DNA from 3 places in the Psychrobacillus sp. 05T411 genome. Region 3 is predicted to be linked to each of the others. Evidence: riboswitches for the same ligand, from Rfam matches in the RefSeq annotation. Region 3 holds a riboswitch; each other region holds the start of a gene.
The links. A riboswitch is a leader RNA that binds a small molecule or an ion and turns the genes downstream of it on or off. The one in region 3 is predicted to bind cobalamin.
Positions count from the first base shown of each region.

Region 1 (10,119 bases), on a different contig from region 3:
AGGCAGCCATAATCAGCACTACATTTCCATTCATTTTTTGCTTAAAAAAATAGGCAAGTCCACTTGTTTTCGCACTGTTTGACCAAGCAAACAAGGTTATGAGAGTACTTCTCGAAAAATAAGGAATAAGCAAAATAAAAATCCAATGAAATGATTCCGCAGCAAGCACTTCAGACACAATAATTATTTTCCCAACGACTAATAAAACAACCGCCATTACGCCGAACGCACCAACGCGAGGATCATCTAATATTTCAAATCGCTTTAATCGATCTTTATATGAAAAAAACGCATCGGACGTATCGATGAACCCGTCCATATGCAGGCCACCAGAGAGCATTATGCCGAGCAGTACGATACTAAAGGCTGTCATTAGTGGACTCCATTCAAAAAAGAGCATTAAATAAGCAATGGCTCCAATAACAGTACCAATCCAAGGAAAAACACTATACATTCCAGTAATCGTACGTCTTTCCATCGGCAAGTTTTTATTAACCGGGATAATCGTGAAAAATTGAAGTGCCAATAATAAGCTCTTCACTTCCTCACCCCATTTAAAATGGAGATGATTTTATCCCATTGGACATAATTTTTAAAATGGTTGGCCCAATCATCTATTTGTTCATCTGATGCGGAATACCCGGTTTTAGTTTCGCCGTCTTCTTCCTCTAATTCATTGGCAAAGTAAGGAACAACCCCTATTACATCTATTCCTGTATACGATTCGATGAAGTCTATCCCTTCCTGAAATAAAGATATGTCTCCCCGGAACTTATTAATAATAATTCCTTGTACTCGAGTTCTTTGCTCTTCTGGTAATAGTGCAAGCGTGCCAACAATGGATGCAAAAACCCCACCGTATTCGATATTTGCAACCAAAATAACTGGTACATCCGCCAAATCTGCAACTCGCATATTCACTAATTCTCTGTCTCGTAAATTCACTTCTACAGGGCTGCCGGCACCTTCTAAAATTAAGTACTCGTAAGATTCAGCTAGGGTCCTTAAACTGTTTGTAATCAGCTTTTGGCCTTCCTCAAAAAACTGTTCCCGGTAATGCATTCCATTCATTTTACTTAGCTTTTTTCCGAGAATAATAATGTCTGATTCCATATTCCCTACTGGTTTTAGTAATATCGGATTCATTTCTGCTTTGTACGGTGTTCTAGCAGCTCTTGCTTGCAAGACCTGCGAAACACTTATTTCTAAACCATTTTCTGTATGTACGCTTAAAGAAGACATATTTTGGGATTTGAAAGGTGCTACTTGCTTCCCTTCATTTGCAAGTAGTCTGCAAATAGCTGTACAAACTAAACTTTTCCCGACGCTAGAAGCGGTACCTTGCACCATTAAGCCTTTCATCTACATCCCTCACTTCCACTGATGACTTATACCGTATTCCATTTCGAAGGCATGATTTGCTTTTGCTACAAGCTTTTGGTGGAGCCGCCCAATCCACTGTTGGTATAGCTTTGTATATTCATATTTGGATAAGGGTTCATCCAGTACTTCATTGGAAACAATGACAAGCACTTTGGCCTTCTCTAATAACTGATCAATTGCCATGAATAGTTGCCTTTCAACTTCTTCCATTTGACCTTCGTACAACTCATTTGCAAGCCAAGTCGTGACACAATCCCAAAGGATGGCGTCTCCTGAATCTATTTGTGGAACGATCTTTTCAAAGTGCCGTGGCTGCTCAAATGTCACCCATTCTACTGGATAATTTTCACGATCGTCACGATGTCTGCTAATGCGTTCCTTCATTTCCTCGTCCACTGCAATACCGGAAGCGACATACACATTTCGTCTTGCTTGCTCATTCATCACATAGGTTTCTGCAAAGCTGCTTTTTCCGCTTCTCACACCACCAGTTATGAAGACAAGTTTTCCTCGAACCATGCGGTCATCTCCTTTTGCAAATATGCCATTTGAGCCTTTTCTTTCATGCCAATACGAAACCATTTTCCGTCAAGACCTTTGAAGTTTTCTGTATGACGAAGAACGCATCCTTTTGCTAATAAATACTCGAAAAATGCTTTGGATTGAGCAGCATCCGGCAGTTGAAAACAAATAAAGTTCGTGGAAGAAGGTAGTACAATGCAGTTCCACCTTGCAAGAATCTTGCTAAAGCCCTCCCGCATTTCCCTTGCATAAGCAATTGCTTGCAAACGATATTGTTCTTCCTTCAAACAATCAGCGCCAATGGTCACAGCAAGTGCATTGCTATTCCAGTGAGGCATTCGGGAGCGAATATCCATTATGAACGGCTCGCTTCCAACTGCATAGCCAAGACGCAAACCTGGAATTGCATACATTTTCGTCATCGAACGGACGACAATAACGTTTGGAAAATCTTTTAAATATGGGATAAACGATTCTTTTTCATCGATAAAATCGAGAAATGCTTCGTCTAAAATCACTTCACATTTATATCTTTTGGCGTAATCTGCAATTTGGATAATTTCTTCTAATGGTATCAAATAGCCAGTCGGATTATTTGGTCTACAAATATAAATTACTTCTGCAAACTCCAGGGCATCGAATATTTCGTCTAAAGGCAATGCTTGCACTGCAATAATCTCATTTATCCTTACATTGTAAGGAGCTAGTGTCGAAGCATATTCCGAAAAAGTAGGATGAATGAGCACTGCGCGTTTATTCTCATATCGTTTGGCCAAGACAGCAAATAGTTCTGCCGCTCCGTTTCCAATAATGACCTTATTTACTGGTACATGATGATAATTTGCAGCGGCCGATCGAAAAGGCTCTCCATTAGGATCTGGATATTTGGTGATTAACTCGGCATAGGTCGACCATCTTTCATTTACAAATGCTGGTGGACCTAGCGGGTTAACATTTTCACTAAAATCAATTACCATTTCCGGCATATTAATCCCGAGTCGCTCATAAACGTGATGGGCATTCGCCCCGTGATTAGGTAATGCCATATAAAATCCCTCCAATAACCATCATCCAAAGCCAAAATAGAAAGACTGCTGTATGCAAATGTGAGATGGTACTTAAAATATGGTTTGCTGCCAATGGAACCTCTCCAATTCCCATGCGCGCTCGGTCCGAAACAATTCCTTTGTATGTATTGATGCCTCCGAGTTGTATGCCTAGCTGATAAGCAGTCGCCGCTTCTAAGTAACCACTGTTCGGACTTGGATGTTTCTTTGCATCTCGCCACCAGCCCTTTAGACGTTTGTTAAATGGTACAGTACTTTCTTTTTTACCCCAAAGCATAATAATATAGCCCGTTAAACGACTTGGTATATAGTTTGCAATATCGTCAAGCTTGGCAGAAGCATATCCAAAATCTTCGTACTGCTCATTTTTATATCCAACCATTGAGTCGAGTGTATTGATCGCTTTATACACCCAAAGACCAGGTGCACCAGCAAACAAAAACGCATAAAAAAGCGGAGCCGTAATACCATCGCTAATATTTTCCGATACCGTTTCGACGACGCCACGTGTAATTTCCTGTTCATCCAACTTGTCCGTATCTCTTCCGACAATCCACGACAGCTTTTGTCTAGCAGTAGGTAAATCATTTGCCATTAACGGTTTATACACATCCATTGCCGCTTCCTTTAAACTTTTTTGCGCAAGCCCCGAGGCTATTAAAAGACTTTCCACTATAATCCCAACCCACATATGGATGGAATATGCACTTACTAAAAGTGCAATCGTGACGGAGAAAGTGAGCCCTACAACTATGAAAAGGAGTAGAAACCCTTTCGCTTTGCGAGCACTTCCTTTATTCAACCAAGTTGTCAGCTTAGAAATGAGCGTTCCAATAAAACGAACCGGATGTGGCCAGTTTGGCGGGTCACCGATTATTCGGTCCAAGATGAGCCCTATCGCTATAGCAATTATATGTGGACCCATTATTAGTCCCAGCCTTTTGCTTTTTTATAAATTTGGATTGCTTCGACTGTGCATTCGTACACACCAAGTCCGATTTTTTTCCCGATTTCCGTAATTGGACCTGCATATGGAATATGTTTTCCTTGTTGCGTTGCTGCAATTAATACACTATCCGTTGATGTGCCAGTTGCGATTGTACCGGTACGAGGATCCTTAACTTGCTCATATGCTAGCGCTTTGGTTTTTGCTTCCGTTGCGGTAATAACTGCTTGAATAAAGGCTTCTTCCGCCAGTTCACCATTCACAATAATCCATGTATTAATCGTGCCGATTGCCGGGAATGCCTCTACTTCATGAGCTTTGGACACATCTACTGCATTTCCAACACCCGCTGTCACCATAATGACGACGGAACCAAAATCAGCTTCATACTCTTTGATGATCGCATCTTTTGTATAAACGGCTGTCATCATTCCAACCGTTTCCGTTTCGGAATAGCCGCGACTTGCAAGGTATTGCTGCATTTCTGTTTGTGCGTTGTCGATATTATAGCGGGCATCTACTCTTCTATTTACAAACGTTCTGTACCAGCCAGACCCCGCATTTATTACTGCGGATGACCATGTTTTTAATTGATTTTCCGCTTGGAATACAACTAACTCATCCGTTACTTGAAAGTTTTCTATTGTAATAAGCCGCTCGTCACGCTTCTCTTTTACATCCGGAAGTATTGTAATTTGTGGCTTTGGACGCTCTGGATGCGGATTTGTGCTTATGCGCGCTTTATATACGGTTTCGATTTGTTCTTTCATTACGACTTCATGCGGTGCACCGATCATGTTTACTTGGCCTTGATCCATTAGTAAGAGCCTATCACAGTAAAGTGATGCGAGATTTATATCGTGAAATATACTGATGATCGTTATGCCGTTTTCATTTGCTTGCCTTTTAATCGTGTCGAGTAATTGTTTCTGATGTGCGATATCTAAGTGGTTGGTCGGTTCGTCGAGAAGCAGTATTGGTGCTGCCTGTGCGAGTGCTTGGGCTACAAATACACGCTGTTGCTCCCCGCCCGACAGGAGATCCAGCATTTGATGCTCGTATCTTTCTATTCCCATTTGTTTCATTGCCAATACTACAGCCGCTTCATCTTCGTCCGACCACGATGAAAATAAGCCACTTTGGTGTGGATACCGACCGAGTGCAATGGTATCTCTTACCGTATGGGAAAAGGCATGACTATGTAGTTGTGGGAGAACTGCCATTTTTTTCGCTAGCTCTTTCGATGAATAGGCTGTTAATGATTTTCCATCAATGAGCACATCTCCAGATTCTTTAGGCAGGATGCCACTAATCACTTTCAACAAAGTGGATTTTCCACTACCATTTGGTCCAAGAATTCCAAGCATTTGGCCTTTTTCAACTTGAAAGGAGACATTTTTGACGATTAGTCGGCGATCATATCCACCAGAAATGTTTTCCACTTTTAACATATTAAATGCCTCCTTTTTTTCGTTGTCTAAAGAAAATAAATGCAAAAACAGGAGCCCCGATAAATGCTGTAATAACCCCAATCGGTAGTTCCGTCGGCGCAATAATCGTACGAGATACTAAATCACAGATGATTAATAAGGCCGCCCCGTTAATAAAGCTAAGCGGCAATACATGGCGATTGTCCGAGCCAAATAAAAGCCTGGTCATATGCGGAACGACAAGTCCTACAAACCCGATTGTCCCCGAAACTGCAACCGCTGTACCAGTAAGCATAGAGCCGCCGATTAAAATCATCATTTTTCGTTTCTTAACATTGACACCTAAATGCTGTGCTCGTTCTTCTCCAAATAGCATGGCATTTAGCTCTCTTCTGTTTAACCATAGTAACAGCGTACCAATAAGCACAAAAGGGAACGCCATTTGTACGAAACTCCAACCGCGCATCGACACACTGCCGAGAAGCCAGCTAATAATTTGACGCAGCTCTTCCCCAGTGAGTGCAATCATTAGGGAAATAACAGAGCCTAAAAAAGAGCTAAAAATAATTCCGGTTAAAATAATTGTTTCCATTTTCATGGCACGATCGACTAGTTTTGCAAAAGTAATGACCAGAAACATGGTCACTAAAGCACCAATCATACTGAAAACTGGCAAGGTGAATATTCCTAAAAATGGTACCGAAATACCGAAAAAGAGCGTAGTCACGGCGCCTACTGAGGCACCGGACGACACTCCTAACGTATAAGGATCGGCAAGCGGATTTTTTAACAACCCTTGAAACGCAGCACCTGCGATGGCTAGTGATGCACCAACTAACCCTGCAAGCACAACACGTGGCATGCGAATTTTCCAAACGATATTGGACGCAATTGCATCTGCTCCCGTATCCCATAATGTGCTGATCGGTACCTTTACGGATCCGACCGATACACCAAGCCAAATTGCAATTAGTAAGGCAGCAATTGACAAGATGTAGCCGATCAAGGCTTTACTCACTAAATACCTCAGGGTATATTGCCTTCGCTATTTCTTCTAATCCTTCTGCAAGACGAGGGCCTGTTCGACTCGTTAAGTTTTCATCCACTTGTACAACTGCATCATTTTGCACAGCAGTAATAGTGTCGAAACCATCACGTGCTTTTACGCTCTCTACAATCCCATCTACATAGCTATACATGATAATGATTACGTCTGGGTTACGGCTAACGATTTCTTCCGGCGAGATCATAAACCAATTCTCTTGATCTGCAGCAATATTTTCTGCATTCACCATATCTAAAATTTCTTGCATGAAGGTACCTTTACCAGGTGTATAAATCTCCGGTACATCTGAAGTTTCGACAAATACTGTTTTCTTCGTTTCTACTTTTGCTACTTTTTCTTTCACATCTTCTACTTTTGCTTTCATATCTTCTACAATTGCTTGTGCTTCTTCTAATTTACCTGTAGCACGACCAATTTGTTCGATCGTTGTATACGTTTGATTGAAGTCACCTGCATTTTTCACAACGAATACTTTTACCCCAGCATCGCGGATTTGTTGCAAACCAGCTTCGCCCATTCCTAACATAGAATCGTGTGCAAATACGATGTCTGGATTCATCGATACGATTTTCTCCACGTTGAATTCCTGTCCACCAATTTTCTCTTTTTCAAGCGCTTCTGCTGGATAGTTATCATAGTCATTTACACCAACGATTTCTTCATTTAACCCAAGTGCAAATAAAATTTCTGTATTACTTGGAATCATGGAAACGATTGTTTTTGGAGCTTCTTCTAAGGTTATTTCATTGCCAACCGCATCTGTCATTGTTATCGGGAATGCCGCTTCTTCTACCTCAGCTTGTTGTTCTTGTTGCGCATTATCCTTAGTTTCGACAGGTGTTTCTTCTGTTTGTCCGCATCCGACTAAGAGTAATACTGCTAAAGCGGATGTCATCCATAATTGCCATAATTTCTTCATGTTCTTTTCCCCCATTTTCTGTTTAAATCCATTAAGCCTCGGCGTAATTGCGTCCAGATTTTGAATCGAGCAAACTCGATTCAAAATCTGGACATCCGCCGGAGGCTTTATCTTCATTCACTGAATGAAGATAAAAAAAACTCTCGTCCAATGAACGAGAGATAGAATAGGTATAAATCTGCTAGGTTACCATTTGCCAAGCTGACTTACACGAAACCTATCCTCGTAGGTGTTAATGTGTATATCCATAAAGGCAGGTTTTCTGACTCATGATAGCGGACTATCACACACAGTGGCGGGACCGTGCTGGATTTGAACCAGCTTCCCTTTTAACTTGCTAGTTTCATAGCAAGCACCTTTATGTTCAAAATATTTTGTATGCATCGACTTTATTATACATGAAATCACATGGTTGTCGACAGGGATTTTTGGGGTACAAAATAAGGAGAAAAGTGTGGTTTTACAACTAAACGATACTCCCATCAAAAAACACTTCGACCGAGTATGAAATAGATACATTGTCGATAGTTTTTTTGGTGAATGGGGTGTTTGTCAAATTGTCCCCAGCTTCTCTTTTTCGGTAATCATGTGGCGGATTTTTGTCCGTCGCCCTCCTAAAATGTTCAGAGACATAGAGATTTAGATTTGGATAATGAGTGAAATAATCCTTTCCTACTCATAAGGGGCATCCGAAGATACAATTTCGTATGCTTTTCGCTTCTCTATGTGACGAATGCTATCTACTTTTCTCGAGTTTCACTGGATAAAATGAGATACAAAAGAAAGGTGATACCATACTGCAAGTCACTTTTAGAAAATCGGACATATGGATTCTTGCCGTCTTCATTAATCCTAAGCAAAAAACCATATTATCTCTTAAGAAAATCTCAAGAGCTCAATGAGCAACCCAGATCCTTTTTTTGCTATAAACATTTAATTCACTGTAACACTTTCACTAATACTTTCATTTCTCTCTTTCTTCAAAAACATCTTATAGATTGGTGCCAATGCTTCTGAAGTAAGATTAATATCATTTTCATGTGCATATTTCACTGCATAACCCAAAGCAATCGTCATCGCACCAGCAACACTTGCTCCCGCAACCATGCCTGCCCCAGGTACTAACTTTACAATCTGACGAAAAATCGTTTTTCCTACGTTTCCGGTAATAGTTGCGATAATTAATTCTTTCGCATTGTCTTTTGAAATCGGTTTACCATATAGCGTTGATAAGCGTAGCATAAGCCCAATTTGCAGAGCTGTTAGCGGAACAAAATCTGCACCTGGAATTGGTACTGCTCCAATTGCTGCCGCAGAGCCACCCGCTGCCAAAATCCATTTATTCGCAACGGAAGATTTATCTGCTATATTCGCCGCCATCAATATATCCTTTTTTTTAACCTCTAATAATTTCAATACTTCATTTTGCAACAGACCAATATTTTCTCCTGTCCGCGATGAAATCGGCGTAACTGGATATTCATTATCCGTATGATTCTGAACATACTTAACTAGACTAGCAATATCATCAGCTGCATCAATCTTATTCAAAACAAGAATGATGTCTTTGTTAATTTTACTAATCTTATTCAATGAAGCTAATTCGGTTTCAGATAGTACTGTACCCGCTGCATTTAAGAAAAAAAGTACCAAATCTGCCTTTTTATAAAACTTCATCGTTTCTTCCGAATGCTCACTTTGAATATCGTCCAATCCCGGCGTATCGACGAATACAATTTTATCCTTATAGATGTACTTCTTAATTTCCTGCGTTTCACCCGGTTTCGCTCCAACTTGGGCAACTTCCGCCCCCATCAACCGATTGATTGTAGACGACTTCCCTGCGTTAACGTCGCCAATCATCGCAATAAGAACCTCTCGCTGCAATTGCTCATTAATTTCTTCCGTTTCCTCATCAAAAATGCGGTCAAACTCCTCATCAGAAAAAGTGTGATTATGCTTCATTTTTATGCTACCTCCCTATTATAAATATCATGTTTTTGTTAGATTGATATTGTGATTGTTAGTGTATCATCATTTTTTAATACCACTTTGCTTTACTATTTCTGATGCAGACTGTCCTGTTAAACATGCATTTAGTGCTCCCATTTTAAATTCCATCAACTCTGCTACACTTTATTATCTGTTAATTATAGCAGAAGTATTATATTTCACTAGTTTCGCATAATTAATTACCAAGAATTCACCCTGTTTTTATTAGTGAAGAGTATCAGGTTCCGACACAATTAGTCACTTATCCTAGTTAGAATTCAATGAAAAGTTAGTACCATAATTTAAAAAAGTGCTAACATGCAATTGTACATAATATGGAGATAGTAAAGAGCGGTCGAAATAATATTCTTAAACCGACCTATATATAATTGGTATTTTCCCTTTCATTTACCAAATTCAACCTGAGCAAGGTTTATTTGAGAACATTGGTCAGATGTCATCACATGATTACCCAGAAGAAAAAAACGTTGGAAGTGAGGAATCATCTCTATAGTCTGTCTGATTCTCACACAAGTACCCTATTCCGCCCATCAAAAAACACTCCGACCAAGGTCGAAGTGTTCCATTTTACATTTTTTCCGGAGCGGCAACTCCGATTAATCGAAGTGCGTTGGCAATTGTTTGACGAGCAGATGTTACTAATGCTAGACGAGCACCTGTTAGAGCGACGTTGTCTGAATCGAGTACTTTATCTGCATTATAGAAACTGTGGAATGTTGCTGCTAGCTCTTGGATATAAGTAGCTACACGGTGTGGCGCACGAAGTTTTGCAG
Region 1 is NZ_JBFTLO010000008.1:88,859-98,977, reverse strand. Features, by position in the region: gene cobS (adenosylcobinamide-GDP ribazoletransferase) at 1-541, opposite strand, end outside; gene AC1DFT_RS08320 (cobyric acid synthase) at 538-1,362, opposite strand; gene AC1DFT_RS08315 (bifunctional adenosylcobinamide kinase/adenosylcobinamide-phosphate guanylyltransferase) at 1,372-1,902, opposite strand; gene AC1DFT_RS08310 (pyridoxal phosphate-dependent aminotransferase) at 1,875-2,951, opposite strand; gene cbiB (adenosylcobinamide-phosphate synthase CbiB) at 2,938-3,897, opposite strand; gene AC1DFT_RS08300 (adenosylcobinamide amidohydrolase) at 3,900-5,369, opposite strand; gene AC1DFT_RS08295 (FecCD family ABC transporter permease) at 5,371-6,354, opposite strand; gene AC1DFT_RS08290 (ABC transporter substrate-binding protein) at 6,359-7,333, opposite strand; cobalamin riboswitch at 7,569-7,708, opposite strand; gene AC1DFT_RS08285 (Era-like GTP-binding protein) at 8,267-9,298, opposite strand; gene argS (arginine--tRNA ligase) at 9,914-10,119, opposite strand, start outside.
Region 1: it holds a riboswitch for cobalamin, as region 3 does, so the genes downstream of both, AC1DFT_RS08290 (ABC transporter substrate-binding protein) here and AC1DFT_RS09370 (ribonucleoside-diphosphate reductase subunit alpha) in region 3, are expected to answer to the same signal.

Region 2 (10,119 bases), on a different contig from region 3:
ATTACATTCGATGATGCAAAACAAATAAAAGATAAAAAAGAAATACTGGAAAAAGTAAAAGGAAATATAACAGCAGATTTGCAATACCAACTGAATTACGATTATCAAACTGGTGAGCGTAGTGTGCAGCTGGTCTATCAGCCAATTTCGAAATGGCAAGGTGTGCATGCGTCTACAGGTAAGTGGCTAACTGCAAATGGATACGTAGAAGAATTCCCAGGAGTAACGAAAATCGAAAAGTTAGCAACTAATCCACTACCTCCAAAACAAAAAGGGATTACAGTAGAATCTGCTAAAAAGATTACGGAACAATTCCTAAACTTTAAATCAGATAAAGTAAAATTGACCATTTCATCCATTGATGAGATAGAAAATTATAACGGACAGGCTATTATTAGTGTTCAATATATGTATAACTATGCAAACGGTGGAACTGGCGGAAGCATAGAAATAAATAAAAATACCGGTGAGATTATTCAGTACTATGATGCTAAAAGCCATCTTCTTGAACAAATCGGAGAAAAACCTAAAACAGAAAACCCGCTCTCTCAAGAAGCAGCGCTCGCTCAAGCGGTAAAATATTTAAAAGAGTGGACTCCATCCAATCTTCACAATTACGCTATGCCTGTTGAAGAACCGTATTTCGAAGAGAGATCAGGTACTTTTCACTTTAATTTCCCTAGAATTGTAAATGGTATTGTTGTCCAAGGGGATCAAATTGGGGTAGGAATAGCTGCTGATGGTTCTTTAAGTAGCCTAAATGTAGGATATCAAGAGATAGAAAATTGGCCATCGATTGATAAAGTTATTTCTACAGAAGACGCACAAGCAAAGTTAAAAGAGGCATTAAGCTTAAAGTTGAATTATATGAAACAAGGAAGAGATGAAGACAATCATCATTATGATTTAGTCTATTCCCCAATTTTTAACGAAGATCCACTGAGTTATTTAGATGCTAGTACAGGAGAATGGAAGAACATTTATGGGGAGAGTAATACGACAGCTATTTCACATCCTTGGGCTGAAGAGGAACTTAATTATCTGATTAACGCTAAAATCATAGATATTAAAAATAAGAAAGACTTTAATGCGGATGCTGCTATTTCAAAAGGAGAAGCGTTAAAAGTTGTGATGAATTCGCTTACTTATTTTTATGCAGGAGGATATTATGGGGGCAGCGAGAATTTGCATCAAACATTTGATAATATAGATCCTAAACATCCTTTGTATCAACCGATAGAACGTGCTGTTGAAATGGGGGTTATTAAACCAGAGACGAAGAGCTTTGATGTGGATTCCCAAGTTACAAGAGAAGAAATAGCAGTTTGGTATATACGTGTTCTAGGTTTAGAGCAAGCAGCGAAGCATAGCGATATTTATAAATTGAGCTTTGCCGATGCAACGAAAGTGAAAAAAGAAAATGTTGGCTATGTTGCACTAGCAAGTTCTATGGGATTAGTAGAGGCAGATCAAAACAAGTTTAACCCTGAGCAAGAAGTATCCTATGCGGAGCTAGCAGCTTCAACGATTCGTTTGGCGCATGAATTGTCCGAAAAAAGAAATGGCATGTATTACTAATGATGTAAGTTAAATTTCTGAAGACTTCTACCATGTATTCATACGGTAGAAGTCTTTACTTTGATTGTTTGAGGTGGAGATTTTTATGAGGGTAACCGTTAGTATACTAGCTATTTTATTTGGAATTATATTGGCAAATATAACTCATGGGTCATATAGTATGATAGGAAATATTATTTCACGTGTCTACGGAGTAGTTTTTATCGTATTAGGTGTTGTACTTCTAAATAATAGGAAAAATAAAAAAGGAAAAATATATGTTAGACCGATGGGGATAGCGATTGCTATGAGTATCTATGGCATTGTATTGATACTAAAGCAGTTATTAACATCAAGTGGCGGTGTGATAGGTTTTGGGATATTTTTTTTAATGGTCGGTTTGATTTTGATGTTGGTTGATTATTTGGAGGAGTAATACATAAAAATGACAAAAGCACCGATGCATATAACGTATATGTGCATCGATGCTTTTTCTCTTTAACGAAGGATGACTTCGTGTTCGCCTTCACTATCGGTGATGACAAACACTAATGAATTCTCACGTTCTGAAACTGGCAGTGGTACTTGTGCATATAAATGAATCGTTTATTCTTGTAAAGAATCAATACTAGCTCCACCAAACTTTGTTCCGTCCAGTGATTCGGTAGTTGCGAGGAAATCGAATTCATGTTTGTTATCATAAATCGCTTTAAACTTCACCGGTGCAAGTTGGTGCCCATAGTTGAATGATTCCAATGTGTGATTACTAATTTTCCCTGTTAAATGAAGATAGATTTCACTCTCTTTATTATAGTCAGCTATTTTTGGAGCTTTCAAGTACATGTGGGGATAGTTGGTAAAAATGGTACTTTAGAAATCTTCATTAAAAATGGTGCTAAATACCGTAATTTTACATAAATGAAGAGTGAAACGGGAAGTAGGAACTGGTTTGGTTATGTATAACCAGTTATTGGATATGATGAAAAAGCAGATTAGTATACATTTCAGATAAGTGACGGTAATCTGTATAGAGAATGTACATAATTTTTATTACAAAAAGGAGAGAAATCAATGCAAACAATTACTGGAAAAACTGCCCTTATTACAGGAGCAGGTCGTGGTATAGGAAAAGCTACAGCGATCGCATTTGCAAAAGAAGGTATTCATGTTGGACTATTAGCACGTACAATTGAAAATTTGGAGCAAGTTGCAGCCGAGTTAAAAGAATATGGAGTGAAAGTTTCTATAGCAACTGCGGACGTTGCAAATATGGAATCTGTAGATCAAGCGGTAGCTAAAATTAGAGAAGAACTCGGTTCTATTGATATTTTAGTAAATAATGCGGGTATAGGTAAATTCGGCAATTTCCTTGAACTAGATCCAGAAGAATGGGCAAAAATTATTCAAGTAAATGTCATGGGGACTTATTACGTAACTCGAGCAGTATTACCTGAAATGATTGAGAGAAAAACAGGGGATATCATTAATATTTCTTCTACTGCCGGACAAAAAGGAGCACCTGTAACAAGTGCTTATAGTGCATCAAAAGCTGCGGTTATCGCCTTAAGCGAATCGTTAATGCTAGAAGTAAGAAAGCATAATATTCGTGTCGTTACGTTAACGCCAAGCACGGTAGCTACTGATATGGCAATTGAACTAAATTTAACAGATGGCAATCCGGAAACAGTAATGCAACCGGAAGACATCGCAGACTTCATGGTTGCTCAGCTTAAAATGCATCCAAGAATCTTGCTTAAATCGGCTGGATTGTGGTCGACAAATCCATAAATGTAAAAAAGGAAAAATTCTTTTTTGAAAAATAGTATTGTAAATTTTTAGATAATGAAGTAGAGTTGTAAGCAACAATAAAATTCAATAGTTTTTCTTATCTAGAGAGGTTTAGGGACTGGCCCGATGACACCTCAGCAACCGCCTGTTATGGCATGGTGCTAATTCCAGCAAGTCGATTAAATGACTTGGTAGATGAGGAAAAGACTTATTCATACGAAGAGTCTGCTCCTTTAATAATTATTAGGAGCAGACTCTTTTTTGTATTTAAAATCAGAATAGATAGCATGTTAACGATACATTGGTACCATTATGGTTTAAAAGGGAATTCGGTGAAATACCGAAGCTGTCCCCGCAACTGTAAGTGTGGACGACTGTTGAAACAGCCACTGCGAGCAATCGTGGGAAGGCCAGCAGAAGGGTGAAGCACGAGCCAGTATACCTGCCTTTATATCGTATGAAGCAACACTTTCTTCGGGGGTTGAGAGGTGGGGGCGAAGGACTCTTTTCATCGTATCGGTGGATTAGTCCTATTGTTTCCTACTTTTAACTTTGAGCGATAGCTCAGCCGAAGATGGCTGGGACATCGCTTTTTTTTATTGAAATATGTAGAGAAAACGGAAAGGGGGTGGTTTGGAAAGAGACAATCACAGATTTATATATTCAAAAAAATATAAACTTAAAAGGGGATAATATGCATGGTAAACGTACAAAGTTCGAATATTGGATACCCAAGAATTGGTGAAAAACGTGAATGGAAAAGAGCATTAGAAGGCTTTTGGAATGGTAATATTTCAGAAGAAAAGCTGTTAGCAACAACGGGCGCAATACGCCTAGAGAGTTTGCGTAAACAGAAGGAATTGGGAGTAGATCTTATTCCGGTAGGAGACTTTTCACTATATGATCATGTGCTAGATACGTCTGTTATGTTTGGTGTTGTTCCAAAGCGTTTTGAATACAAGGGTGGAAAAGTGTCTTTGGAAACTTATTTTGCAATTGCCCGTGGAAATAAAGATGCAGTAGCATCGGAAATGACGAAATGGTTCAATACAAATTATCATTATATCGTACCGGAACTCGAAGGTGTAACACCGGAATTAGTAGAAAATCGTCCACTTACTTTTTATAAAGAAGCAAAAGAGAAGCTGGGTATCAACGGTAAACCTGTTATTTTAGGACCAGTTACATATATTAAACTGGCGAGGACTGAGAATTTCATTTCTTTATTACAACAGTTCACACCACTGTATATTCAAGTGTTGAAGGGACTTGAGGAGGCGGGAGCACAGTGGGTTCAAGTGGACGAGCCTATTTTGACTAGTAAACTGTCTAGCGAAGAGTTTGAGCAAGTGAAACAAGTTTATGCTGCAATTCAGGAGGCAGTTCCAAAACTCAACATCATCCTGCAAACGTATTTTGAAAAAGTTGCTAATTATGAAGCGGTTGCCGCATTGCCAGTGAAAGGATTAGGGCTCGACTTTGTTCATGGTGATTCACTTGAACTACTACAGAAATATGGATTTCCTAAAGACAAAGTTCTCTTTGCAGGTGTCATTGACGGACGAAATGTATGGCGTGCAGATTTAGATAAAAAAGTGGCACTTCTAAACGAAATTCAAACATCTGTTGAAAAAGATCGACTTATTGTTCAACCTTCCGCATCTCTTTTACACGTACCGGTTAGTACGAAACTGGAAGAACGATTGGAACAGGTTATAAAAGGAGGGCTGGCATTCGCTGATGAAAAGCTTACGGAAATTGTTCTGCTGAGTAAAGGAGTACATGAAGGAGCAGTGGCAATTGAGGCGGGACTTGAAGACAGTAGAAATGCCCTGTCCGTCTTAAATAACTCCAAGTATAGACAAAATGCAAAAGTGAAGGGAAATATCGAAAAGCTAACAGAAAAAGATGTGAATCGTACATTGCCATTTGCAGAACGTATTAAAAAGCAGCAACAACGATTCAATTTACCACTTCTCCCTACAACGACAATTGGGAGTCTGCCACAAACACCGGAAGTAAGACAAACTAGATCGAAATGGCGTAAAAGGGAAATAACGGATCAAGCATATGAACAATTTATTCAGGAACAGATTGAAAAATGGATCAAAATTCAAGAAGACATTGGCATTGATGTTTTAGTTCACGGTGAATTTGAAAGAACAGATATGGTGGAATACTTCGGTGAAAAATTCGATGGTTTTGCGGTATCACAGTTTGGCTGGGTTCAGTCATACGGTTCGCGTTGTGTTAAACCTCCACTTATTTTGGGGGATGTTGCGTTTAGTGCGCCGATTACAGTGAAAGAAAGTGTTTATGCACAATCTTTAACGACGAAGCCAGTAAAAGGCATGTTGACAGGACCTGTAACGATTTTGAACTGGTCATTTGTACGTGACGATATCCCTCGTTTTGAAGTGTTGAACCAAATTGCATACGCACTTCGTCAGGAAATCGAGGAGCTTGAAAAGAATGGCATCGGAATGATTCAAGTAGATGAACCTGCGATACGAGAAGGATTGCCGCTAGATCCTGAGAAAAGCGACGAGTACTTAAATGCAGCTGTTTATGCATTTAAACTGGCAACTTCATCAGTTAAAAATGATACGCAAATTCATACGCATATGTGTTATTCGGAATTCAGCGGTATCATCGGTTCTATTAGTGCCCTAGATGCAGATGTAATATCGATTGAAACATCAAGAAGTCACGGGGAAATCATTTCGGCATTTGAAAAAAACACCTATGATAAAGAAATTGGTTTAGGCGTCTACGACATTCATAGCCCACGTGTTCCGAGTAAAGAGGAGATGAAACAAAATATTAATCGAGCACTTCAAACAATCAAGCCAACACAATTTTGGATTAACCCAGACTGTGGTTTGAAAACAAGAAAAGAAAAAGAAACAATCGAAGGTTTGAAAGTGATGGTGGAGGCTGCGAAAGAAGTAAGAGAAAGCCAGTTGGCTGCTATTCAAAAGTAATAGTGAATAGTTGACTAAAAGATATTTCAAAATAAGCGCAATCTCATTCGAATGGTGAATGGCATTGCGCTTATTTTTTATTCCATTACAAAACTAGTGATAAGAATACTAATTGTATTAATTTCAGAAACAATTGAAATTTTGTTCATTGTATGAGCAAACGCTTACATATTAGAATCTTTCGATTATAATACATTTAGAACAAAATTTTATGTAGTGAACAAAGTTTCGTGGAGGGGGAAACATGTACTCAAAAGTAGAAATGATTAAAGTTGCAAAGCTCTATTACGAAATGAAATTAACTCAAAAAGAGATAGCTGAAAAGCTCAATTACTCAAGGGCGACCATTAGTAGAATAATAGATGCAGCATTTAAGGCCGGTATTATAAAGGTGGAAATAAATTATACACTTAGTTCTGTTCAAAAATTAGAAAGTAAGATTAAAGAAAAATATAACTTGAAAAAGGTATTTGTATTGCCTGTGTATTTACATGAAAGAGAACTTGTTTTGAATGATGTCGGAAAAGCTGTTGCAGCTTATCTATATGAAATTTGCGAAGACGATTCCATCTTGGGATTATCTTGGGGAACTAGTTTAAGTCATGTTGTTCCTTATTTAAAGAAAAAAGTATTACCTAATATGAAAATTGTCCAATTAAATGGCGGGGTTGCAAAAAGTTCATATTCTACTGGATCAGGAGCACTGCTTGAAAAACTATCGCAAGCTTTTTGTGCGGAGCATTATCACTTACCTGTCCCATCTATTGTAGATTCTTCCATAATTGCTGAAGCCATCATGACAGATTCTAATATAGAACAGGCACTGACACTCGGGAAGAAAAGTAATATTGCCTTATTTGGAATAGGAAATGTTTCATACGATTCGGTTCTCTATAAAGGTGGATATTTTAAAGGAGATACATACGAAGAGTTGATTGAAAAAAATGCAGTTGGGGATATTTGTTCTAGGTATTTTTCTATTACTGGTGAGCTCGTTGATCGAAGCTTAAACGAGCGAACGATAGGGCTTGAGTTAGAAGAATTACGAAGTAAAGAGTATTCAATTGCGCTTGCAGCTGGGAAAGAGAAGGCAACTAGTGTGATAGGTGCCTTAAATGGAGGATATGTTAATACCCTTTTCATAGATGAAGAATTAGCTAAAGAGATATGTATAAAGGAGATGTATTTAGATGATGAAAGCAGTCAAATTATATGAACCTGGAAATTTACAAGTAGAGGAAATAGAAATACCAACGATTTCAGCAACTGAAGTATTGATCAAAGTGAAAGCAGTGGGTATTTGTGGTTCTGATATTCCTAGGGCATTAGTTAAAGGTGCTTATTACAAAGGCTTAACGCTTGGTCATGAATTTGCGGGAGAAATTATTGAATGTGGTTCAGAAGCGACAGAATGGAAAGTAGGAGATCGCGTAACAATTGCACCATTAGTACCTTGTGGTGAATGTGTATATTGTAAGCAAGGGAAATATGGATTGTGTGATTCCTATAATTATTACGGCTCAAGAACTGACGGAGCTATGGCTAACTACATTAAAGTAGGTAAAGAGAATATCTTGAAACTAGATGACACAATTTCTTATGATGCAGGCGCAATGGTCGATCCAGCAGCAAATGCCGTTCATGGTCTTTGGAGAGGCGATTTGAAAAAAGGTGACACGGTGGTTGTTATTGGACTTGGTGCAATTGGAATGTTTGCAGTTCAATTTGCCCGTGAAATGGGAGCAAAAGAAGTGATTGCTATAGACATCTTTGATGAAAAACTAGAAATAGCAAAAGTTTTAGGTGCAGACCATGTCGTTAACTCAATGAAAGAGAACATAATGGAAGCATTAGCAGATGTAAGTATAGATGTAGTACTAGATACTTCAGGTTCACCTATTGCTCAGGATCAAGCAGTGTCTATCACAGGAAAAATGGGACGAGTAGTATTCCTTGGTATTTCTAACCAGTCACTTAATCTATCAGCTAAATCCGTAGATAGACTTATGCGCTATGAAATTGCGCTTAAGGGTTCTTGGAATTCCTTCTCTGATCCATTTCCAGGAAAAGAATGGACGTATGCAATTGAATGTATGGCACAAGGGAAAATTAAAACAGAGGAAATTGTTTCTCACCGTTTTGATTTAGAAGAAACACCACAAGTATTTGAAAAACTAAAAAACAAAGAATTAGCTTTCAATAAAATTTTAATCTATCCGGGCGAATAAAATGATGAAAGATTATGTACTAGGTATCGATTTAGGAACTCAATCTTTGAAGGTCGGTGTTTATACTACTGAAGGAGAGCAGCTTTATAATGCAAGTGCTGCTTATCCAACGCATAACGGTAGTAACGGTCATTCGGAGCAAGATGCGAATGACTGGTGGATTGCTTTACAAACAGCTATGCAGTCTGTTATCAAAGCAGTAAATCGTAAACGGATTAAAGGAATTGCACTTTGCGCAACCTCATCAACTGTTTTATTAACAGATGAAAATTTACAACCAATCGATTTAGCCCAATGTTGGATGGATCAGCGGTCAACAGACGAGGAAGATGAAATCAATGAAAATTTACATGTTCAGGTAAAAGAGCGATTACGCTATTCTGGAGGAAAAACCTCCATTGAGTGGATGCTGACAAAGTCATTGTGGTTAAAAAAGAATTATGATCTAACTGGTAAAAGGATTGTAGAGCAAATAGATTGGATGAACTATCAATTAACTGGTGAATTAGTAGGCTCACAATGCAACGCTACCTGTAAATGGGGGTATGTTGAACGACTTGGTGGATTTTCCGAAGAGTTTTTACACGGTATAGATCTTGAAGGTATTACAAGGCATTGGCCCTCTAAGATTATACATGTTGGTGACTTGGTAGGTACTGTTACGCAGGAGGCCGCTGACTTCTTATCGTTAGAGGCTGGAATACCGGTATTTCAAGGGGGCATAGATGCCCATATAGGGATGATTGGCGCAGGAGCACTTAAACCAGGAAATCTTAATATGACCACTGGAACTAGTTTTGTACATTTAATGCACCATGAAGAACCAATATTTAATGATTCTTTGTGGGGACCATATGATTCACCGCTCGTACAGGATATGTGGTTGTTAGAAGGAGGTCAACTCTCCTGTGGTTCTATCATCTCATGGTTTCTAAAGGAATTTTATGAGCATCAACCTAACAAGTTGGAAGTATACAAGGAACTAGAGAGAGAGATTCAACATATTGAACCAGGAAGTGACGGACTTCTAATGCTGGATAGTTGGAAGGGAAATCGAACTCCTTACAAAACGCCATATGCAACGGGTGCTTTTATAGGGCTGACACTTTCTCATAATAAATATCATATATATAGAGCAATCTTGGAAGCGGTTGCATTTGGTACAAGAAATGTTATACGCACATTTAACGAATCTACAATACCTGTTAAACGAATTATTGCGGGTGGCGGTGGTACACAAAATGAGTCGTGGATGCAGATTATTAGTGATGTGACGGGAGTGCCAATTTCGATTCCAAAAGACATCGAAACAGGGTCTAAGGGAGCAGCTATCATTGCCTCATTTGGTCTGGGGAAATATTCATGTTTAGTAGAGGCATCGTCATCTATGGTCGAGATGAAAAAAACGTATACACCTAATACTGAGATGAAAGAAAAATACGATTTACTTTTTGAAAGCTATCTTGAATTAAATCAATTATTATTTCCAGTCATGGAGAAGTTGAAGAAAGGAGGCAGAACAAAGTGAGTAACATACTTGAAATGAAAGATGTATCTAAATC
Region 2 is NZ_JBFTLO010000004.1:48,495-58,613, reverse strand. Features, by position in the region: gene AC1DFT_RS04470 (YcdB/YcdC domain-containing protein) at 1-1,578, shown strand, start outside; gene AC1DFT_RS04465 (hypothetical protein) at 1,664-1,993, shown strand; gene AC1DFT_RS04460 (hypothetical protein) at 2,164-2,400, opposite strand; gene AC1DFT_RS04455 (3-ketoacyl-ACP reductase) at 2,629-3,345, shown strand; SAM riboswitch class I at 3,440-3,547, shown strand; cobalamin riboswitch at 3,631-3,809, shown strand; gene metE (5-methyltetrahydropteroyltriglutamate--homocysteine S-methyltransferase) at 4,044-6,329, shown strand; gene AC1DFT_RS04445 (sugar-binding transcriptional regulator) at 6,574-7,545, shown strand; gene AC1DFT_RS04440 (galactitol-1-phosphate 5-dehydrogenase) at 7,520-8,557, shown strand; gene AC1DFT_RS04435 (FGGY-family carbohydrate kinase) at 8,559-10,085, shown strand; gene AC1DFT_RS04430 (sugar ABC transporter ATP-binding protein) at 10,082-10,119, shown strand, end outside.
Region 2: it holds a riboswitch for cobalamin, as region 3 does, so the genes downstream of both, metE (5-methyltetrahydropteroyltriglutamate--homocysteine S-methyltransferase) here and AC1DFT_RS09370 (ribonucleoside-diphosphate reductase subunit alpha) in region 3, are expected to answer to the same signal.

Region 3 (10,119 bases):
TTGGCCACCCCCAAACGGCATATAAAAGAAGCGCTGCGAGTGCCAATAAAATAATGAAAATCGAAAACCCTTGCCCTAGAAATATCTTCATTTTCGAATCACCTCGATATCCCCGATCCAAGTAGACACAGTGATTACTAACTCTGAAGCATATGTCACATCATCCAAATAACCATCCTTTAATACGATTGATTGGTTCCATAAGCGCTGAGCACCGCGTCCGAAAATATTCGCTTCTCCAATAATCGTTGCATAATGGAGTCGTACAGGAATTTCATATGGCACATAAATAACCACTTTTCCGAGGGTTTGGCGAATAGAAATAAAAGAAGTACCTTTTGGTAAAACAGTTTCCGTCACATCAATTACATGCTCCCCGTAAAAACCTTGTACATGGACATCCTGCCATTCATATGCTTGAAAAGGAGTCGTTTGGGAGGAAAATAACTTATTTTGAATAATACTATTTGGCGTCTCTTCATATACGTTACCAAATGGACGGACTACATTACGTATCGGTTCATTTTTCCAAAGCTTATAAAGGATGTACAACATAAGGGCCATCAGTAAAAGTCGTAAACTCCACATGGAGAATACAGCCATTAGAAGAAAAATAACACCAGTCCAAAACAAAAAACGACGTTGTTTACGAAGGCTAAAGTAGATCATCCCAATACCAAGAAGGGCTAATACAATACTACCGTTTCCAAAAACTGTAGCTTCAATGAACATAAGAAAAACAAAACAGATGAGAATAAAGGCAAGCTTGTTCGTTTGGTTTTCCTTCATACCGTTTCCCTCCTTTTTCACGAACAGTAAGATATAGACTTAAAAACGTTAAGTACATAGCTTATTGTTCGTCAAGATATAAAGAGAGGAGGAGATTGTTTCTCCTCCAATCATTATCTATAGTTTACACAATTTCTTGCTTAGTTTGTGCGTTTTTTTCTAACATTACTAAACGTTGTTCCATTGAAGTTACTTCATGTTCTTTTTCAATCTTTTGTCCTAGGCGCTCGATATAATGTTCCATCTCTTGGAATGTACCGAAGTTTTTTTCTTTTTGTTCCGGTTGTAGCACACGATCCATTTGGTGATGTGCACGTGTAACGTTTTCTTTGCCCATTAATTGTAGTTGACGAACTTTCATGTCTTTTATCTTGTGTTTCATCTCTTCGTATTTTCGTTCTAAACCAAAAAGTTCTTCTGTTGTTTGTAAAATACTATTTTTTAGTACAGCAGTTCTTTCGCTATAAGCATCTACTTCTGCTTGTGCAAACGCAACTAAGTCTTCTTCGCCGCTTGCAGTTGCAAGTTCTACTTGAGCGTTACGTTTTTCTACCATTTGAGTAGTTTCTTCCAGTTCTTTTTCAAGCTGATGTTTTAATTGACCTTGACGTTCTAACCATTTACCAGTTTGCTCTGTTTGTTTTTCTGCCTCGCGAATGTATTGGTTTAGCATGGCGATTGGGTTTTTTTCTTCTTTTTTGTCGAATAGTTTGTGTAAATCTGCCTCTACTGAATATTTTAATCGATTCCATAATGATGTCATGTTTGTTTCCTCCTTATTTTGAAAGTTCGTTCCATTGTTTTTCGAAATTGACAAATGGATCATCTGATTTTACAGCTGATTTGGAAAAGCTTACAGATTCGTTGTTCCATTTTTTAACTACGTACCAGACACCTACGATTGCCAAAATTCCGAAGAAACCAGGTATGTTCACTACTGCAGAGATTAATCCTAGAATACCAACGCTTGCCCAAAAGATTTTTAAAAAAGTAGATTCACTTTTTAGATAGAAGTGCATCCCCGCAAATACGATTAACGCTGATACTCCTAATCCTAATAGGGAACCTAGGTTAGCAAGAGCTACGATTCCGGCAGTAATACCAAGTACTAATAAACCAAATTTTTTCATGTGAGTGTTCCTCCTCTCGTTTGTAGTTATAGCTTACCAATTCCACGAACTTCTCCAAACGGGCTTAGAATTGATTTTCGTATCGGTCTAGAGGCTTAGTCTTAGTAGGGTAGAATCTGCTATACTAATGAAAAATACATAAAATGGGGAGCTGAAAATGAAGAAAGTAGGCGCTATTGTTCTAGCTATTGCTGTGTATACCGCTATTGTGTTTTATTTTGGTTGGTGTGTTTTCACGTGGTTGGACGTATTCCTGCCAGTGAATAAGGTGATTTTCACCATCGTATGGACACTCATTGGTTACGCCTTATTTATCGCAAGAATCGACCACCGATTACGGTTATTTCATATAGTAGGCTCCTACTGGATGATTATTATGCAATACGGAATAATTCTTTTTCCAATAGCAACTATTTGCACGTGGATTTTCCCCTCACAATTAATAGTTATTGGTACAATCGTTTGTTTGTTGTTTATCATCAGTGTTGCCGTCGGTTCGTACAATGCCTATACGCCGGTCGTTCGTGAGTTATCGATTACATTGCCGAGAAAAGATGCGATGTTAGACAAATTAAAAGTAGTAGTTGCTTCTGATTTCCATCTTGGTTTATTATCCAATAAGGCGCATTTACAACGTTTTGTGAAAAAATCGAATGAACAGCAACCAGATGTCGTATTATTAGTAGGGGACTTGGTGGACGATGATCCGATTTGGTTTGTGAAAAAAGGGATGTCCGAAGTGATGAAACAACTCACTTCTACGTATGGTAATTACGGGGTACTTGGAAATCACGAGTACTACGGCAAGAAAATCCCGCTATTAGTGGAAGAAATGGAAGCTTCTAATGTAAAAATGTTATTAGATGAAACAATTATAGTAGCGGATTCGTTCTATTTAACTGGTAGGGAAGATTTGACGAATAAAGAGAGAAAGCAGCTTTCAGAGCTAGTTCCGCTTAAAAGCAACCTTCCTTGGTTTGTGATGGATCATACGCCTTCTAATTTATTCATTCCAGAAAAAGAAGGAGTGGATTTTCATGTGTCTGGACATACACATCGTGGACAGATGTGGCCAAACCATCTTTTCACACGAAAACTATTTGAACTCGATTATGGGTATAAGCAAAAAGGAAGTTTGCATGCAGTCGTATCTTCGGGTTTTGGTTTTTGGGGACCACCAATTCGTTTAGGGAGTCAATCAGAATTTTGGGTAGTAAACATTAAGTTAGAGGACGTGGGAGTATAATGGAAGCATGGATTGCAGACTGGATGAACCAGTTTGGATACCTGGGTGTATTTTTATTAATATTAATAGAAAATATTTTCCCACCAATACCTTCAGAAGTAATTTTAACGCTCGGAGGATATATGACGACAACAACATTGATGACCAAGTTTGGTATTATTGTTGCGTCTACTGCTGGTTCGGTAATTGGAGCAGCAATTTTATATTGGATCGGTACACTGTTAGATGTAGAGCGTTTAGAGAAAATAGTGAAGAAGTATGGGAAGTTTTTACGACTGACGATTAAAGATATTCATAAGGCAGATGCCTGGTTCGACAAATACGGTGTATGGGCGGTGTTTTTCGGAAGATTAGTTCCGCTTGTTAGAAGTTTAATATCTATTCCAGCCGGTATGTCGAATATGAAGTTTAGCCTGTTTTTATTGTTCACCACGCTTGGTACACTTATTTGGAATACGGTATTAGTTTCAGTTGGAGCAGCAGTCGGTGAGAATTGGGATCAAATCGTAGGGTATATGGATACTTACTCTAATATCGTGTATGTTATTTTAGCAATTGTAGGTATTGCATTTCTTGTTTGGTATTTTAAAAAACGTGACTAAGGAGATCTTATGGAATTTCTAGAATTATTAAGAGCATTAATATTAGGTTTTGTTGAGGGTATGACAGAATTTGCACCAGTTTCATCTACAGGTCATATGATTATTGTGGATGATATGTGGCTGAACACAAAAGACTTTTTAGGAGATTATTCTGCGAATACTTTTAAGATTGTCGTACAATTGGGTTCCATTTTAGCAGTAGTCGTGGTTATGTGGAAACGATTATTTAGTTTGGTAGGATTGTATAAAATAGATAGTGAGCAATCGAGTAAACAGTTCAATTTATTGCATGTAATTGTTGGAATGCTGCCTGCAGTTATTTTAGGATTCGCGCTTAAAGATTTTATTGATGATAATTTATTTGGTGTAAAAACAGTTATATTTAGCCTTATAGCTGGATCTATTTTAATGATTATTGCAGATAAGTTGGGACCGAAAAAGCCGAAAATCGTTAGTTTGGACCAAATTACATATGCACAAGCATTTAAAGTGGGCTTGGTACAATGTCTATCCTTATGGCCAGGTTTCTCGCGTTCAGGTGCAACGATTTCTGGTGGGGTATTGTTCGGGATGAGCCATAAAACAGCAGCAGATTTTACATTCATCATGGCCGTGCCAATTATGGCTGGAGCAAGTTTAGTATCTGTTATGAAAAACTGGGAACATATCAATATGGATGATATGGGATTTTATGTAGTAGGTTTTATTAGTGCGTTTGTATTTGCGCTAATATCGATTAAGTTTTTCTTAAAATTGATTTCGCACATTAAATTAATGCCATTCGCAATTTACCGTTTAATATTAGCGGCAGTTCTGGCAATTATTGTATTTACGTAATGAAAAGTGATGGACATTTTAAGGATGTCCATCTTTTTATTTGATCAAATAATTGTTAAAATGATTCTTTGGATGCAATTAATTCTTTCCTCTGTACAAGCATAAACACAATATGTTAGGCTATATAAAGAATATAAACACAATATGTAGTATGTGAACGATAATTAGGTACCATTATGGTTTAAAAGGGAATTCGATGAAATACCGAAGCTGTCCCCGCAACTGTAAGTGTAGACGACTGTTGAATTAACCACTGCGAGCAATCGTGGGAAGGACAGCAGGAGGATGAAACACGAGCCAGTAGACCTGCCTTTTTATCGTACGAAGCAACACTTTCTTCGGGGGTTGAGAGGTGGAGGCGAAGGACTCTTCTTACTCATTTCCATGGAATAGTCTTATTGTTTCCTACTTTTACATTTTGAGCGATGACTCAGCCGAAGATGGCTAGATGCATCGCTTTTTTATTTGTATTAAAAACAAGGAGGAATTTACATGACAACAATTACAAACACAACAAAACAAGAATTATTGCACCAACTAATAAAAGAATTTGGGGAAACAAACATTGCTCCATTAGTAAAAGTACATGAAAAATGGATAGTAAAACATCCGGAAGGAACAACATCCGAATGGTCCAAATCGATGTCGCTAGAAGCATTAAGCTTTTTAGACGAGCAAGAAACATACTGGACATTTGTCGCAGCCCTCATTCATTTAGCTGACATATATGAAAAGGTAGCACAAATAAGAAGCACTTCAGCAGACCGAGTATACAAAAAGTTTGCAAGCAATGTACAACTGCTTGTCACTAAAGGGCTTTATGATAAACGCATTACAGATGCTTATTCAGTCGAAGAACTACAACAATTAGCTGAAATAATCGTGCCAGAACGTGATTATTTATTCACTTATATCGGATTAAAAACATTGCTAGATCGCTATGTTGCCAAAGACTTTGATAATTCTATCGTGGAGCTTCCGCAAGAACGTTGGATGATGATTGCGATGACATTAATGAAAGATGAGAAAGAAGATCGCCTCGCAAAAATAAAAGAATCTTACTGGGCAATGAGCAATTTATATATGACGGTTGCAACACCAACCCTTTCCAATGCAGGAAAGCCTCATGGACAGCTTTCTAGTTGCTTTATCGACACGGTAGACGACAGTTTGCAAGGAATATATGACAGCAACACAGACGTTGCAACCCTTTCCAAATTCGGTGGCGGAATTGGTGTATATATGGGGAAAGTACGAAGCCGCGGTTCATCAATAAGAGGATTTGTCGGAGCATCCAGTGGTGTACTTCCTTGGATTAAACAATTAAATAACACAGCAGTAAGTGTAGATCAGCTTGGTCAGCGTCAAGGTGCGGTAGCTGTTTATCTAGATGTTTGGCATAAAGATATTTTCACATTTTTAGATTTACGTTTAAACAACGGAGATGACCGTCTTCGTGCGCACGATATTTTCACAGGTGTTTGCTTGCCGGATTTATTCATGGAAAAGGTAGATGCACGCGAGGAATGGCATTTATTTGACCCACATGAAGTTCGTCAGTTAAAAGGTTATTCATTAGAAGACTTTTATGATGAAAAACGTGGAGAAGGTTCATTTCGACAAAAGTACGAAGAATGTGTGAATGATAGTCGCTTGTCTCGTGAAACAGTACCAGCAATCGACTTGATGAAACGCATTATGCGCTCTCAACTCGAAACGGGTGTACCTTTTATGTTTTATCGTGATGAAGTGAATCGTAGCAATCCGAACAAGCATGCAGGTATGGTATACAGCAGTAATTTATGTACGGAAATTTTCCAAAACCAAAGTGCTACTACGTTTGAATCGATTCAATTAGAAGATGATGTTATCGTCACTCGCCGTAAATCAGGAGATTTCGTTGTATGTAATTTATCCTCTATTAATCTTGGACGAGCTGTTCCAGCGGATGTTTTGGAGCGGTTAATCAACATTCAAGTGCGCATGCTCGACAATGTAATCGACTTGAATATGATTCCGGTTCCACAAGCGGAGCGCACAAATGCGAGATATCGTGGAATTGGTCTTGGAACATTTGGATGGCATCACTTATTGGCTTTAAATAGTATTCGCTGGGAATCGGACGAGGCAGTGGAGTTCGCGGATAAGTTATATGAAAAAGTTGCTTTCTTAACGATTCAGGCATCTAGCGAACTTGCCAAAGAAAAAGGGGCATATCCTTTATTTGATGGATCGGATTGGCAAACGGGAGTTTACTTTGAAAAACGCGGGTACGAAAGCGAAGAGTGGAATGAACTGCGCCAAGATATAGCTGCAAATGGAATCCGTAACGGCTATTTAATGGCGGTTGCACCGAACTCATCGACGTCTATTCTAGCTGGAAGCACGGCCAGCATTGATCCGATTTTCCAAAAGTTTTACTCTGAAGAGAAGAAAGATTATAAAATTCCGGTAACAGTGCCGGATTTGAATTCGGAAACAACATGGTTTTATAAATCAGCTTATTTCATCGATCAGCATTGGACATTAAAACAAAATGCCGCACGCCAACGTCATATCGACCAAGGTGTTTCATTAAATTTATACGTGCAAAACACAATTAAAGCAAAAGAACTACTAGATTTACACTTAGATGCTTGGAACAGCGGTCTTAAAACAACCTATTATGTGCGCTCGACTTCTGTTGAATTAGTCGATTGCGACTCTTGTTCAAGCTAATGAACGCAATCGTTTGCTATTTGAGCTATAGCGGAAACACAGAGGAAGTAGCGGAATTAATAAAGGACCAGCTTGTAACAAGTGGATATGATGTGGATATGTATATGATAGGTTTCGGCACTGTGCCGGACCTATCCACATACAATCAGCTGTTTTTTGGTACATTCACATGGGATAAGGGCAGCACACCAGAAGAAATGAAAGATTTTGTCCGTGAAGTTGGCTATAAACCGGACAATGTATATGTATTTGGTTCTGGGGATACCCAATTTGGTGGAGATGATTTATTTTGCGGAGCTGTTGATAAGTTGAGGATATTTTATAACAGTACATACGAAGGATTAAAAATAGAGCAATCTCCAAGAGGCAGCCAAGAAAAGATAGTAACTAAATGGATAGAAGGAGTTTTAGAACATGGAAAAAGCAAAAACATTAGACCCTAGAAATCCTAATAAATCGACAGGAATTTTTAACGGCAAATCGAGCGGGATATTAAATTGGAACGATATCGCTTATCCACACTGGTATAAAATATATAAACGATTACTCGGAAATTACTGGCAAGCAGACGAAGTGAATATGTCGAGCGATGTAAAACAATTCCCAAATTTAACGAAGTCAGAGCAAGATGCCTATTTAAAGGTTATCGGGTTACTGGCAACCCTTGATGCTCCACAAACGAGAACAGCATTATTACTATCCTTATATGCAACAGATCCTTCCGTTCAATCTATTATGGCTGTAATCGCACAACAAGAAGCGGTGCATAACGAAAGTTACTCTTACGTTTTATCATCTGTTGTATCATTAGATCAGCAAAATAAGTCATTTGAGTTTGGAAGAACAGATGCTATTTTGTTGAAGCGAAATGAAAATATTATTAAATATTACAATGAATTTGTGGAAAACCCTACAACCGAAAATATAGTCAAAACATTAACATACACAACCTTATTAGAAGGCTTATTTTTCTATTCCGGTTTCGCATATTTCTACAATTTAGCTCGTTACAATAAAATGGTTGGTACATCAACAATGATCAGCTATATTAATCGGGATGAACTCGAGCATGGGCGTTTTATCTCCGAATTATTTAGAGCTACATTATCCGAAAATCCTGAGCTTAACAATGAAGAACTAATAGGCTGGGTTTACGACCAATTCAAAGAATCAGTCGAGCATGAAATCGAATGGTCTAATTATGTTCTAAAGGATATCGAAGGAATCGATTTAGATGATATGCAAGGCTATATCAAATATCGGGCAAATAAAATGCTACGTCTGCTAGGGCTTAATGAAATCTACCCTGACTATGTAGAAAATCCGATGAAATGGATTCGTGCATACGCCGACAATATTGATGGTACAAAAACAGACTTCTTTGAACAAAAATCCCGTCAATACGTTAAAGTGAATGCGATTGATAATGGGTTTGATGATTTGTGATTTATATTAAATTCATCTAAAGTAGAAATTTAAGTAGAGAAGAGCTAATCGTTATGAGCGACTATAGTTGGTTGCTAATGATGAAAATATTCTCTTTGTTTTTTTAGCAGCGTCTTCTCTTCTTCATCCTCTTTATTCTTCACAAAAATCCCCTATTAAAAATGGGGATTTTTTTCATGCATGTGATTTGTGTTGGAATGGGCATTTACCTTGAATTGGCTCAATATCATCCCCAATAAAGAATTGCTTCCATTCATTATGGGTTGGGTCACCGAAGTGGCCGATATCTGGATGTTTAGGCAGCTGATCCCAAACTTCTACACGTTTACGAACTTTTTCACGTGACATAATTCCACCTTTTTCAGTTCCTTCTAATCCTTCGAATATCTTGCGAGGTTGAAATCCAAGCACCATCGCATTTCCTAGGTGACGTGTCTTTCTTTTCTTATATGCAGGAGCATTTCCGAAAACGAAGATTGGCTCTCCATTAAACCGGAAGTCCCATAAATAGTGATCAGGGTCGAGAGGACTGTCTTCTGGCCATTCCACTTCATCGACTTCATGTAAATATTGAAGGATATCCCAAAATTGTTTCCGGTAATCTTCAATAGAACCTTCTTTCTCAAAAGGCTCTACAAATACAAAAAGACCGTGTCGTTTGTATTCAGGTAATTTAAATAGATCTAAAAAGCCCTCTACAGCTGCCGGTAGATTACTCCAATCGGACTGATTGATATATGCATATCGGAGCTCACCTTTCAGTTCTCCACTCATTCCAAAAAAACATGGAAACGTTTTATCTGTAACCGTCTTATGAAAAGTTTCATATTCCTTGTATAGCCAACTTGGCAAGTCCGTTCTCGTATGAAAATCATCTTTAGTTAATAAAGCCTGTTCTTTTGTAATCATACAATCGCCTCCACTTATTTTTTCACATATCTCTTATTGTCTAGTCTTTACGCTACCCTAAACTAAACTTCCTAAAACAGCGATATTCAAATAAAAAATTTTACAAATAGGTTATGGAATGAATATATAGGGAATAGAAAGGAATGAATAAAGAAACAGGAGGATGACTTAGGATGAAAATAATACAAAATCAAGCTCAAATATATTGTCAAAGCGAATATGGAACACTTCAAAAAGTCGTCTTATGTGAACCTCAATATATGGAAATTAAAGAAGTGATTAATGATGTTCAAAAGAAATATATAAACGATAATATTGACCGTTCACTCGCCGTGACACAGCATCAGATATTTCAAGATACTCTACGAAATGCCGGTGTGGAAGTGATTAAACTACAACCAAGTAAAGGATACCCAGAACAAGTTTTCACTAGAGATATTGG
Region 3 is NZ_JBFTLO010000009.1:18,649-28,767, reverse strand. Features, by position in the region: gene AC1DFT_RS09405 (sensor histidine kinase) at 1-91, opposite strand, end outside; gene liaF (cell wall-active antibiotics response protein LiaF) at 88-789, opposite strand; gene AC1DFT_RS09395 (PspA/IM30 family protein) at 914-1,552, opposite strand; gene AC1DFT_RS09390 (lmo0954 family membrane protein) at 1,566-1,919, opposite strand; gene AC1DFT_RS09385 (metallophosphoesterase) at 2,077-3,165, shown strand; gene AC1DFT_RS09380 (DedA family protein) at 3,165-3,767, shown strand; gene AC1DFT_RS09375 (undecaprenyl-diphosphate phosphatase) at 3,777-4,604, shown strand; cobalamin riboswitch at 4,754-4,932, shown strand; gene AC1DFT_RS09370 (ribonucleoside-diphosphate reductase subunit alpha) at 5,097-7,322, shown strand; gene AC1DFT_RS09365 (flavodoxin) at 7,322-7,765, shown strand; gene AC1DFT_RS09360 (ribonucleotide-diphosphate reductase subunit beta) at 7,737-8,768, shown strand; gene AC1DFT_RS09355 (YqcI/YcgG family protein) at 8,943-9,677, opposite strand; gene AC1DFT_RS09350 (dimethylarginine dimethylaminohydrolase family protein) at 9,851-10,119, shown strand, end outside.